3 regions of the Bacillus jepli genome follow, and region 3 is predicted to be linked to each of the others. Evidence: predicted binding sites of a transcription regulator. Region 3 holds the regulator's gene; each other region holds the start of a gene.
What was found. The regulator Rex, encoded in region 3, represses fermentation and respiration genes when NADH is low (regulators of the CRP and FNR family bind a similar motif). The targets are predictions, from matches to a motif close to TTGTGAAATATTTCACAA.

Region 1: ric (iron-sulfur cluster repair di-iron protein) is a predicted target of Rex. The motif match lies at 1,289-1,306, and genes of this name have one in related genera.
Region 2: ABC371_RS06025 (DoxX family membrane protein) is a predicted target of Rex. The motif match lies at 1,742-1,759, and genes of this name have one in related genera.

What each region holds. Positions count from the first base shown of each region.
Region 1 is NZ_JBDFMO010000001.1:4,219,142-4,222,423, forward strand. It holds gene ABC371_RS21500 (molybdopterin molybdotransferase MoeA) at 1-909, opposite strand, end outside; gene ric (iron-sulfur cluster repair di-iron protein) at 1,364-2,071, shown strand; gene ABC371_RS21510 (hypothetical protein) at 2,132-2,776, opposite strand; gene ABC371_RS21515 (SCO family protein) at 2,786-3,282, opposite strand, start outside.
Region 2 is NZ_JBDFMO010000001.1:1,178,610-1,181,891, reverse strand. It holds gene ABC371_RS06035 (ABC transporter permease) at 1-192, opposite strand, end outside; gene ABC371_RS06030 (aliphatic sulfonate ABC transporter substrate-binding protein) at 204-1,199, opposite strand; SAM riboswitch class I at 1,324-1,433, opposite strand; gene ABC371_RS06025 (DoxX family membrane protein) at 1,783-2,289, shown strand; gene ABC371_RS06020 (aldo/keto reductase) at 2,415-3,282, shown strand, end outside.
Region 3 is NZ_JBDFMO010000001.1:751,173-754,454, reverse strand. It holds gene ABC371_RS03775 (ABC transporter ATP-binding protein) at 1-235, opposite strand, end outside; gene moaC (cyclic pyranopterin monophosphate synthase MoaC) at 370-861, shown strand; gene ABC371_RS03765 (redox-sensing transcriptional repressor Rex) at 864-1,505, shown strand; gene ABC371_RS03760 (twin-arginine translocase TatA/TatE family subunit) at 1,541-1,732, shown strand; gene tatC (twin-arginine translocase subunit TatC) at 1,749-2,498, shown strand; gene ABC371_RS03750 (YdiK family protein) at 2,538-2,747, opposite strand; gene ABC371_RS03745 (CPBP family intramembrane glutamic endopeptidase) at 2,752-3,282, opposite strand, start outside.

The sequences.
Region 1 (3,282 bases), 3.5 Mb from region 3:
CAATAACTTACCATTTAGCTGTGCAACAGTAGTTACACTTCCCGGTCTCATTGCGATTTTATTAAATAAGACTTCTGCACCTAATTTTTCATAAATGGCTGGAAGGTAATCATAATCCCCGACAGAAACTCCGCCGGTTGTAATTAAGATATCCACTTCATCGATTGCATTTTTGATTGCCTCAAAGCAAAGCTCAAACTCATCTGGGAGTTTTCCGAAATACTTTGGTTCCGCACCCGCTCTTTCAATTTGTGCACTTATCATATAGGCATTGCTATTTCGAATCTTTCCAGGTGCAAGTTCCTCATGGACATCAAGCAATTCTGTCCCGGTAGCATAAATACCGACAACTGGTTTCTTAGCAACTTCTACCTGATGGTAGCCAAAAGTAGCTAAAAGTGCTTTGACGCCTGGATTTATAAAAACACCTTTTTCCACTAGGACTGAACCTTTTTTTGTATCTTCACCTTGAAACGATACATTGTCACCAGACTTAAAAGGGCGCTTTATAGCCATATACTTTCTGCCATCACGTTCATATTCAGTTGTCAATTCAAGCATGACAACTGCATCACATTCTGTTGGCATCGCTGCACCCGTCATGATTCGAACTGCTTGAAAAGCCTCGACCCTTTTGGTTGCAACAGACCCGGCTCCAATTTCTTCAATCACTTCAAATTCGATTGGATTTTGTAGCCCCGCATTTGTTGTATCCATTGCACGAACAGCAAACCCATCATATGGTGACCGATCAAAATGTGGAACATCATGATCAGCAATTACATCCTCCGCTAAAAATCGTCCATAACTAGCTTCAAGCGATACTATTTCCTTTGTCCCTATACCCGCAAATTCCATTACTCGTGACACCGCTTCTGGAACGGGTATGGGTGTTCTTCTTTCAACCATCATTTTTCACTCACTTTTTATCTACTTTTTTCCTATTGTAGTATAAATTAGAAAAAACCACTACTTTATTGCTGTCACTTCATTAAGCTGAACGATTCCTTCTTCAAGTTTATCGTCGACAACTTTGGCGTCTGTAATATGTTGATTAATTAAATCGTTCGCATTATCAAATAATTCTTTTGGAGTCGAAATTTCTTACATAACATCCTATGAATATACCTTTTTCTTTTTCAGAACTGCAATATATTGTTTACGATTAAACATCGTTAAGACATCTCCCTGTAGCAATCTGTATTTGGCTTTATGGTACCAAACTTACGTCCTTTTAACCTGTGATGCTCGTCACTTTTATCATAATTTATGACGTTTTTCTACAAATGTGTGATACGTATCACCTCATTCTTCCTTTATAACAGCTATTCTATAAGTAGTTTACTAAATAGGAGGTAAAGTCATGGAACAAACTTTTACAGAACAACATATCATTGGAGAAATTGTAACTGAGTTTCCGAAAGCTGGGGACCTTTTCAAAAAACTTCGAATTGACTTTTGCTGTGGTGGTAATCGACCACTTATAGATGCTATAGAAGAAAGAAACCTCTCCAAAGATGAGGTTTTGTCAAAATTGAATACACTTTATCAAGAAGTGAAGGATTTAAATGAAAAAACAGTGGATTGGAAGGCTGCAAGCTATTCTGAATTAATTGACCATATTGTAAATAAACATCATCGTTATTTAAATGAAGAGCTTCCGCAACTTAGCCCATATGTAACAAAGGTTTTAAGAGTACATGGAGGCAATCATCCACATCTAGCAAGAGTACACTCACTGTTTAATCAATTAAAGGTTGAGCTTGAACAGCATACAATTAAGGAGGAATCAGAGTCATTCCCTCTTATTATCAAATTTGAAAACGAGCAAACTCCCGAAAACCATGAACTAGTGAAAAAACATGTAACAGAACTAGAAGGTGAACATGACGAGGCTGGAGCTATTATTAAAGAAATCCGAGACATTACAAATGACTTCCAACCACCAATTGGTGCATGTGGCACATATCGTTTAGTCTACCAACGTCTTGAAGCACTTGAGGCAGATCTATTCCAGCATATTCATTTAGAAAATAACATCCTATTCCCAAGAGCAGCAGCAGGAAATTAATTCATTCAAAAAGATTAAAAAAGCCGCGATTTCTCATCCGATAATCGCGGTTTTTTATGTTTACTTAAAGATTGGAACAGAAGAAGACTCTGATCTATTTGACTTTAATCGAATGAAAGGCTGATTTCTCTTTTTAACTTTTAGAGCAACAGGCTTCCCAATAAAAACGCGTACCATAAATAATAGACAAATTACCATTCCTAGAGTAAACATGGATTTTCCAAGCTGCTGTTGGGCTGTAAGTAAGTAATTATTACAAAGGCGTGCTGGAGACACCGTATAAAGCCAGCTCATCACAAAAATCATGGAAATGAGATTTGCCCAAATAAATCCTTTACTAATGGGTCCAAGCAACTGCCAGCTATAATACAATAAAACCCCAGCAACAAATGATAAACTAATATATTTTGAAATCTCCATTATTGGTTCGTTCAATGCAGCATCGATGGATCTTGGCAAAATCCAAAAACCGATCACAGATATTGTAATGATCATCCCTGTAATCCCATTTTCATTGAAGTAAAGGAAAAAGTTTCTCCATTTCCTAGGAAACCCTTTTGCAAGAAAATAACCGCTACCTACCAATAATGGGTATTGAATGAGCATAGTTCCAACCATGCTCTCTTCAAAATAAACCCTTACATACGGGAAAGAAATGAATAGAAGTAAAAGTAGTCCAATCAAAAAATAACGTAAACGGTCCATATTTCACCTCTAAAATAAAAAAGTATCTAAGTATTCCACAACAGTTTGCGGTGTCTGATAATCAAAGATATTTGTTAATTTCCCCTCTGGGTTGACAACATAAAATGCAGAATTATGCTCATACCCTCCATATTCATTCGGTATTACTATTACCCCAAGTGTATCTAATACATCCTTTAATTCGTGTTCATTTTGAATCGTTGCCATTTTCCACTGATCTCCGTCTGCTCCAAAATGATCTGAATAAGATTTTAAGACTGTTGGAGAATCATTCTCTGGATCAAAGCTTATGCTTACTAGAACAACTTCTTTCCCTAGAATTTCTCTTGGAATGTTTTCGTAGATTTCAGCAAAATTCCGCTCCAAAACAGGACATACATCCCCACAACTTGTATACATAAAGGTAAAGAGTGTGTATTTCCCCTTCAATTCATTTAAGTGAAATTCTTTCGAATTGGAGTCTATTAATGTAGCAGAAGGGAGCTTAGGCTGCTCCCTTTCTAAAT
Region 2 (3,282 bases), 430 kb from region 3:
TAGGATGACCGTAGGTGCAGGCATAAGATGTGCTTCAAGGACACCGATATGGCTTAAATACTGCCAAACCACAAGCAAAATGGCAGGTATGATGCTTCCAAATAGAATGACTTTTACATTTCCTGATAAAACAAACTGAGTTTTCGACTTCACCTTTATTTGTCTAGATACCGCTCCACCTTTTATGTTCATAATGCCTCCTCTTATTGCTTTATTACTTTTTGAGCAAATGACGGATTAATCAATTCTTGAACCAATTTTTCTAATTCGACGTCTTTTTTGATAATACTCTGTGCTTGGAGAACCTTACCGGCTTCCGTTAAAGCCTCAATTTGTGCTTCACCAGGCACCGGATTAGAAAAATCATTACGTTCATTTAGTTGCTTGTTTGCTACTTCAATATCAATATTTGCGGATTTTGCTAGGATTTCCGCAGCTTCCTCCGGATTTTCTAGCACCCATGTACGAGCCTTTTCGTAAACTTCTATAACCTTTTCAACATATTCAGGGTATTTTTCAGCAAATTCCGAACGGACATTTAAGGTCCCATACGTATTAAAATCAGCATTGCGATAGAAAAGCTTCGCATCTGTTTCCAATTCAACCCTTGCCATGTGAGGATCTAATCCAGACCATGTATCTACTTGACCAGATGTTAAAGCACTTGCTCCATCTCCATGCTGCAGATTCACAATCTCAACATCTGAAGGACTTAGCCCTTCCTCATTTAAGGCACGCAATAGAAAAATATAAGGGTCAGTCCCAATCGTTGCGGCGACCTTTTTCCCTTTTAAGTCACTTACACGTTGAATCTTTGAGTCTTTATTTGCTACTAATGCTGTCCACTCTGGTTTTGAATAAATATAAACAACTTCAATCGGTGCACCATTTGCTTTAGCCATTAAAGCAGCAGCCCCTGCGGATGAACCAAAGTCTGAACTTCCACTATTCAAAAATTCAAGTGCTTTATTGCTTCCTTGGCTAAGAACAAACTCAACCTTAATTCCTTCTTCCTCGAATGCCTTTTCAGCCCAACCAAACTCTTTTAATACAAGACTTGTTGGCGAGTAAAAAGCATAATCCAAGACGATCTTCTCAGGTTTTTCATTCCCTTCACTAGCTTTACCTGAGGTACTAGAACAACCTACAATTCCGATAAATAACAAAGCAGTGATCAAAACGGCACTTAGTTTCTTCATTTCTCCCTCTCCTTTTCTACTAATATCCCAATCGGAAAACTGAGGATTATACCAATGTAACTCCAAACTTTTATCCCCATTACGATAAAAAAGCCCCCTTCAGTAAGAAGAGGGCTTTTTCCTCCTCTTATCTTTCAGGTAATCATACCTGATGGATTTAGCACCTTTTCAAGAATTACCTTGAAGGTTGCCGGGTTTCGTAGGGCCATGTCCCTCCACCGCTCTGGATAAGAGTTCTTTATTCAATTAGTACGTCTCTGTTTTGCTTTATAAAAGGATTATAGTATGTGAAAAATCAAAAGTCAAACACTTTTAAAAATATTTTATTTTCTTTGAATACTATTATAATTATTAATCAACCCCCTTATTCCTATGTTTCAGCTACTAAAATAAGACCTAAAAATCATTTGTGTCATATTTGTGAAGCCTATTGCTTTTACCTGAAATCCGCTGTATATTAAGAGTGTAGAAAGTTAGTGAAAAACTTCACAAACTAACTACTAAAGCTGGCAGCTAACGCACTCATATTTTTTTACAACCACTTGTGAAGAGTTTCACAAATTAATTATAAGGGGAGATTAAGATGAGAACATTCTTAAAAGGACCTAAAATGGCAGTTATTTGGACAGTATTACGTGTATGGTTAGGAATTCAATGGATAGAAGCTGGTTTTCATAAAATAACAGCAGGTGGATTTGATGCAGGTGGTTTTATCCAAGGTGCCATTGCAAATGCAGGTGGAGATCACCCAGCAGTACAAGGCTGGTATGCAGCATTCCTTGAAGGATTTGCCGTACCAAACATTGAGTTATTCAACGTACTCATTCCTTGGGGCGAATTCTTAGTAGGACTCGGTTTAATTGTAGGTTTTGCAACCATCCCAGCATTACTTGCAGGTGCATTCATGAACCTTAACTTCTTACTTGCTGGTACAACAAGCACTAACCCAACACTTTACACAGTAGCAATCATTCTCTTATTCGCAGGCGCTGCAACTTACTACTACGGTGTAGACAGATTCGCAGTACCTTACCTTACAAAACGAATTAACGACAAAAAAGCGACAAAAACAGCTACAAACGTAGCGTAACGAAAGAAAGTGTTCCTCCTACGCTAGGGGGAACACTTTTTTTGTGACTTTCTAATCAGTTTGAAAAAATGTACACTAGAGAAGGGAAACGGTAAAATAGTTCAAAAAATGGAGGTAAACCTTAGATGCGAAAAATAGAACTAGGAACTAGCTCGTTAGAGGTACCTGTTGTTGCGGTAGGCTGTATGAGAATTAACTCTCTGGAAAAGCCTGAGGCAGAAAAGTTTGTACAAACGGCATTAGATATCGGAGCAAATTTCTTTGATCACGCTGATATCTACGGTGGTGGTACTTGCGAGGAAATCTTTGCAGATGCGATACATATGAATGATGACGTGAGAGAAAAGATCATTCTTCAATCGAAATGCGGCATTCGAAAAGGAATGTTTGATTTTTCAAAGGAGCATATCATTGATTCTGTTGATGGAATCTTAAAACGACTCAAAACGGACTATCTTGATGTCTTACTTTTACATCGTCCAGATGCCCTTGTTGAGCCGGAAGAGGTTGCTGAAGCATTCGACAAATTAGAATCCTCAGGTAAGGTTCGTCATTTCGGAGTATCTAACCAAAAACCAATGCAAATTCAATTGCTTAAAAAATATGTAAAGCAACCAATCGTTGCCAATCAATTGCAGCTAAGCATACCAAATGCTCATATGATTGCAAACGGCGTCTCATCAAATATGCAAATTGACCAATCCATTAACCGTGATGGAGATGTGCTCGATTTTTGCCGATTAAATGACATTACCATTCAACCTTGGTCACCATTCCAATATGGTTATTTCGAAGGTCCGTTTCTTGGCAATGAAAAATGCCCAGAATTAAATCAAAAAATTGATGAAATTGCTGAAAAATACGGTGTATCCAATACAACGATTGCGATTGCATGGCTATTACGTCATCCGGCCAACATGCAGCCAATTATCGGAACCATGAATATTAACCGCTTAAAGGATTCCGTGAAAGCAAGTGAAGTTCAGTTAACCC
Region 3 (3,282 bases):
ATTCAAGTCCAGTGTCCTGTGCGAGATAATCGATTGTGACACTTTTCGGCTTAATGATTTCACCGCCATCATGTGACATCTGTCCTGCAATAATTTTTAATAGAGTCGATTTTCCGGCACCATTTCGACCAACAATGGCAATGCGGTCGCGAGTTTGTACTTCTAATTTTATATTGGATAAAATAAGATCAGCAGCAAAATATTTTTTGAGCTGATTTACTTGTAGTAAAATCATGCTATTTCACCTCTTGTTTCTAACAACAGTGTATCTTATATTATCTTAATAGAGCAACTGCAATGATAATGTTCACAGATGTTACAAAGACAGATGTGGTAAAATAGTGTATAGTTTATGGGAGGGTTCGATATATGTCATCATTTACCCATTTTAATGAGCAGGGTCGTGCAAGAATGGTCGACATTACAGAGAAATCTGATACTGTTCGTACAGCGATTGCAAAATCAAGTATTACTGTAAATAAATTGATTTATGAGCAAATCATAAATAATGAGGTTAGCAAGGGAGATGTTCTTGCTGTTTCTCAGGTTGCCGGTATTATGGCAGCTAAAAAAACATCAGAGTTAATTCCGATGTGCCATCCGTTAGCATTAAAGGGCGTCGATATCAGCTTTAATTGGACGACCCAAGATGATTATATTTTACATATTACCGTATCAGTTAAAACAAAGGGTAGTACCGGCGTAGAGATGGAAGCCCTTACGGCCGCATCGGTTTGTGCGTTAACTGTATATGATATGTGTAAAGCAGTTGATAAAGGGATGGTGATTGGGCCAACCTATTTAGCTGAAAAAACAGGTGGAAAAAACGGTGATTTTAAAAGGCCAGTAGCGGGGGAATAAACATGAATTTGGAACAGTCAAAAATACCACAAGCAACTGCCAAAAGGCTGCCACTTTATTATCGGTTTTTAAAAAACCTGCATGCCTCGGGGAAGCAGAGGGTATCGTCTGCAGAGCTAAGTGATGCGGTCAAGGTTGATTCCGCCACGATTAGGCGAGATTTTTCCTATTTTGGGGCATTGGGAAAAAAAGGGTATGGCTATAATGTGAATTATTTATTATCCTTTTTTAGTAAGACCCTTGATCAGGATGAATTAACAAAGGTTACGTTAATAGGTGTCGGTAATTTAGGTACCGCATTTTTACATTATAATTTCTCAAAAAATAATAATACAAAAATTGAGCTTGCGTTTGATGTGGATTATAATAAGGTAGGTAGTAGTATTGGTGGAGTCAAGGTATACCATTTAGATGATCTTGAAAAAGAATTGCCTGATGATGTCACGGTTGCTATTTTAACAGTTCCCGTTGGCGCAGCACAGGCGATTACGGATCGCCTCGTAAATAAGGGGATCAAAGGTATCCTTAATTTCACACCAGCAAGAATCAATGTGCCTGAACATATACGTGTTCACCATATTGACTTAGCTGTTGAATTACAAGCACTTGTTTACTTTTTAAAGCATTATTCGAATGAAGAATAGAAATATATTTTACACTTGTTGGGAGGTGACTTACTGTGGGAAGTCTTGGATTTGGTAGTATCCTATTGATTGTATTTGCAGCGTTACTTATTTTTGGACCGAAGAAGTTACCTCAATTAGGAAGAGCAGCAGGTAATACTTTGCGTGAATTCAAAAACGCAACAAAAGGTTTAGCAGATGATGACGATGATGATGTAAAAAAGAATGAAACTCCTGATGTGAAGTAATGATAGGATGAGTCATATGAACGAAAAAGAAATGTCCGTCTACGATCATATTGGTGAGCTACGAAAACGACTGATTTATGTAGTCGTTTTCTTCTTCATTGTTGCATTAGGAAGCTTTTTTCTCGCAGAGCCGGTCATTCTTTACTTGCAAAATGCGGAGGAAGCAAAAGAACTGACAATGAATGCTTTCCGTATGACAGATCCAATTAAAATTTATATGCAATTTGCTTTTATCATTGCGCTCGTTATCTCCTCTCCTTTTTTACTCTATCAGCTATGGGCGTTCATCAGTCCAGGTTTGTATGAAAAGGAAAGAAAGGTAACCTTGAGTTATATTCCGATTTCAGTAGTCTTATTTTTAGTAGGGGTGTCATTTTCCTACTTTATTCTATTCCCATTTGTTGTGAATTTTATGACGAGGTTAGCAGCCCGCCTTGATATTAACCAGGTAATCGGGATTAATGAGTATTTTCAATTCCTGTTACAGTTGACCTTACCGTTTGGCTTTTTGTTTCAATTGCCGGTAGTCGTCATGTTTCTCACAAGACTCGGTATTGTCACACCGATGTTCTTATCGAAAATACGAAAATATGCGTATTTTATTCTATTAGTAATTGGAGGGCTAATTACGCCTCCTGAAATAATCTCTCATTTAATGGTTACTGTGCCGTTATTCGGATTATATGAAATCAGTATTCTTGTATCAAGAAGTGCCTACAGAAAGGTACTCAAAGCGGAAATGATGGCAGCAAATAGTATGGAATAAACAAAAGTCCAGAAAATAGAAATAACCTCCGGATGGAGGTTATTTTTTTTCCTTTGTCACTTTTTTTATTTTGAAGTGCAGGGTAAACATTCTGATTGCCACACCAAAGTCGAAGGTTGCGACAACGGCTAGAAGGATTGTGGAAAAGTTCCAGACTGTCTCCGTTGCACTATTAATTGCAATATAAGTAAATAAAATTCCCATTAATGCGTAAATGATGCCCAAGGCAAAAGGTGAAGTTCTTCGCATAAAATTAAAAGCCTCCAATAAATGTCTGTTGCAGCTTCTCGGCTTGCTTCATGATCCTTTCTATATCATCTGCAAAAACTGTCTGTACCACTACAACAAAAGTATTCATCGCCACATGTGCAAAAATTGGTACAATAATTCGTTTTGTTTGTACATAGAGGAATGCAAAGGTAAAGCCCATTGCCGTATAGATAAGGATATGAGTGAAATCCATATGTACAACCGCAAAAATTAATGAACTAATTAAGCCAGAGATGAAAAAGTTGAATTTTTTATATAAAGAACCAAAGATAATTTGGCGGAAAATAATCTCTTCAAGAATTGGACCAATCACCGAAACAACAATGACTAGCAATGGCAAAGATTTTACCAGTGTCAAAATTTCTTGGGTGTTCTCAGAGCCTGGCTCAATGCCAAATAAATGAATTTCAATATTTGCCGCAACCACCTGGGCTGTCATGGCCATAAAAATACCTGCAATCGCCCATCCAATTGCCTCACCTTTAGAGGAACGTCGTAAGTTCTGATGTCTCTC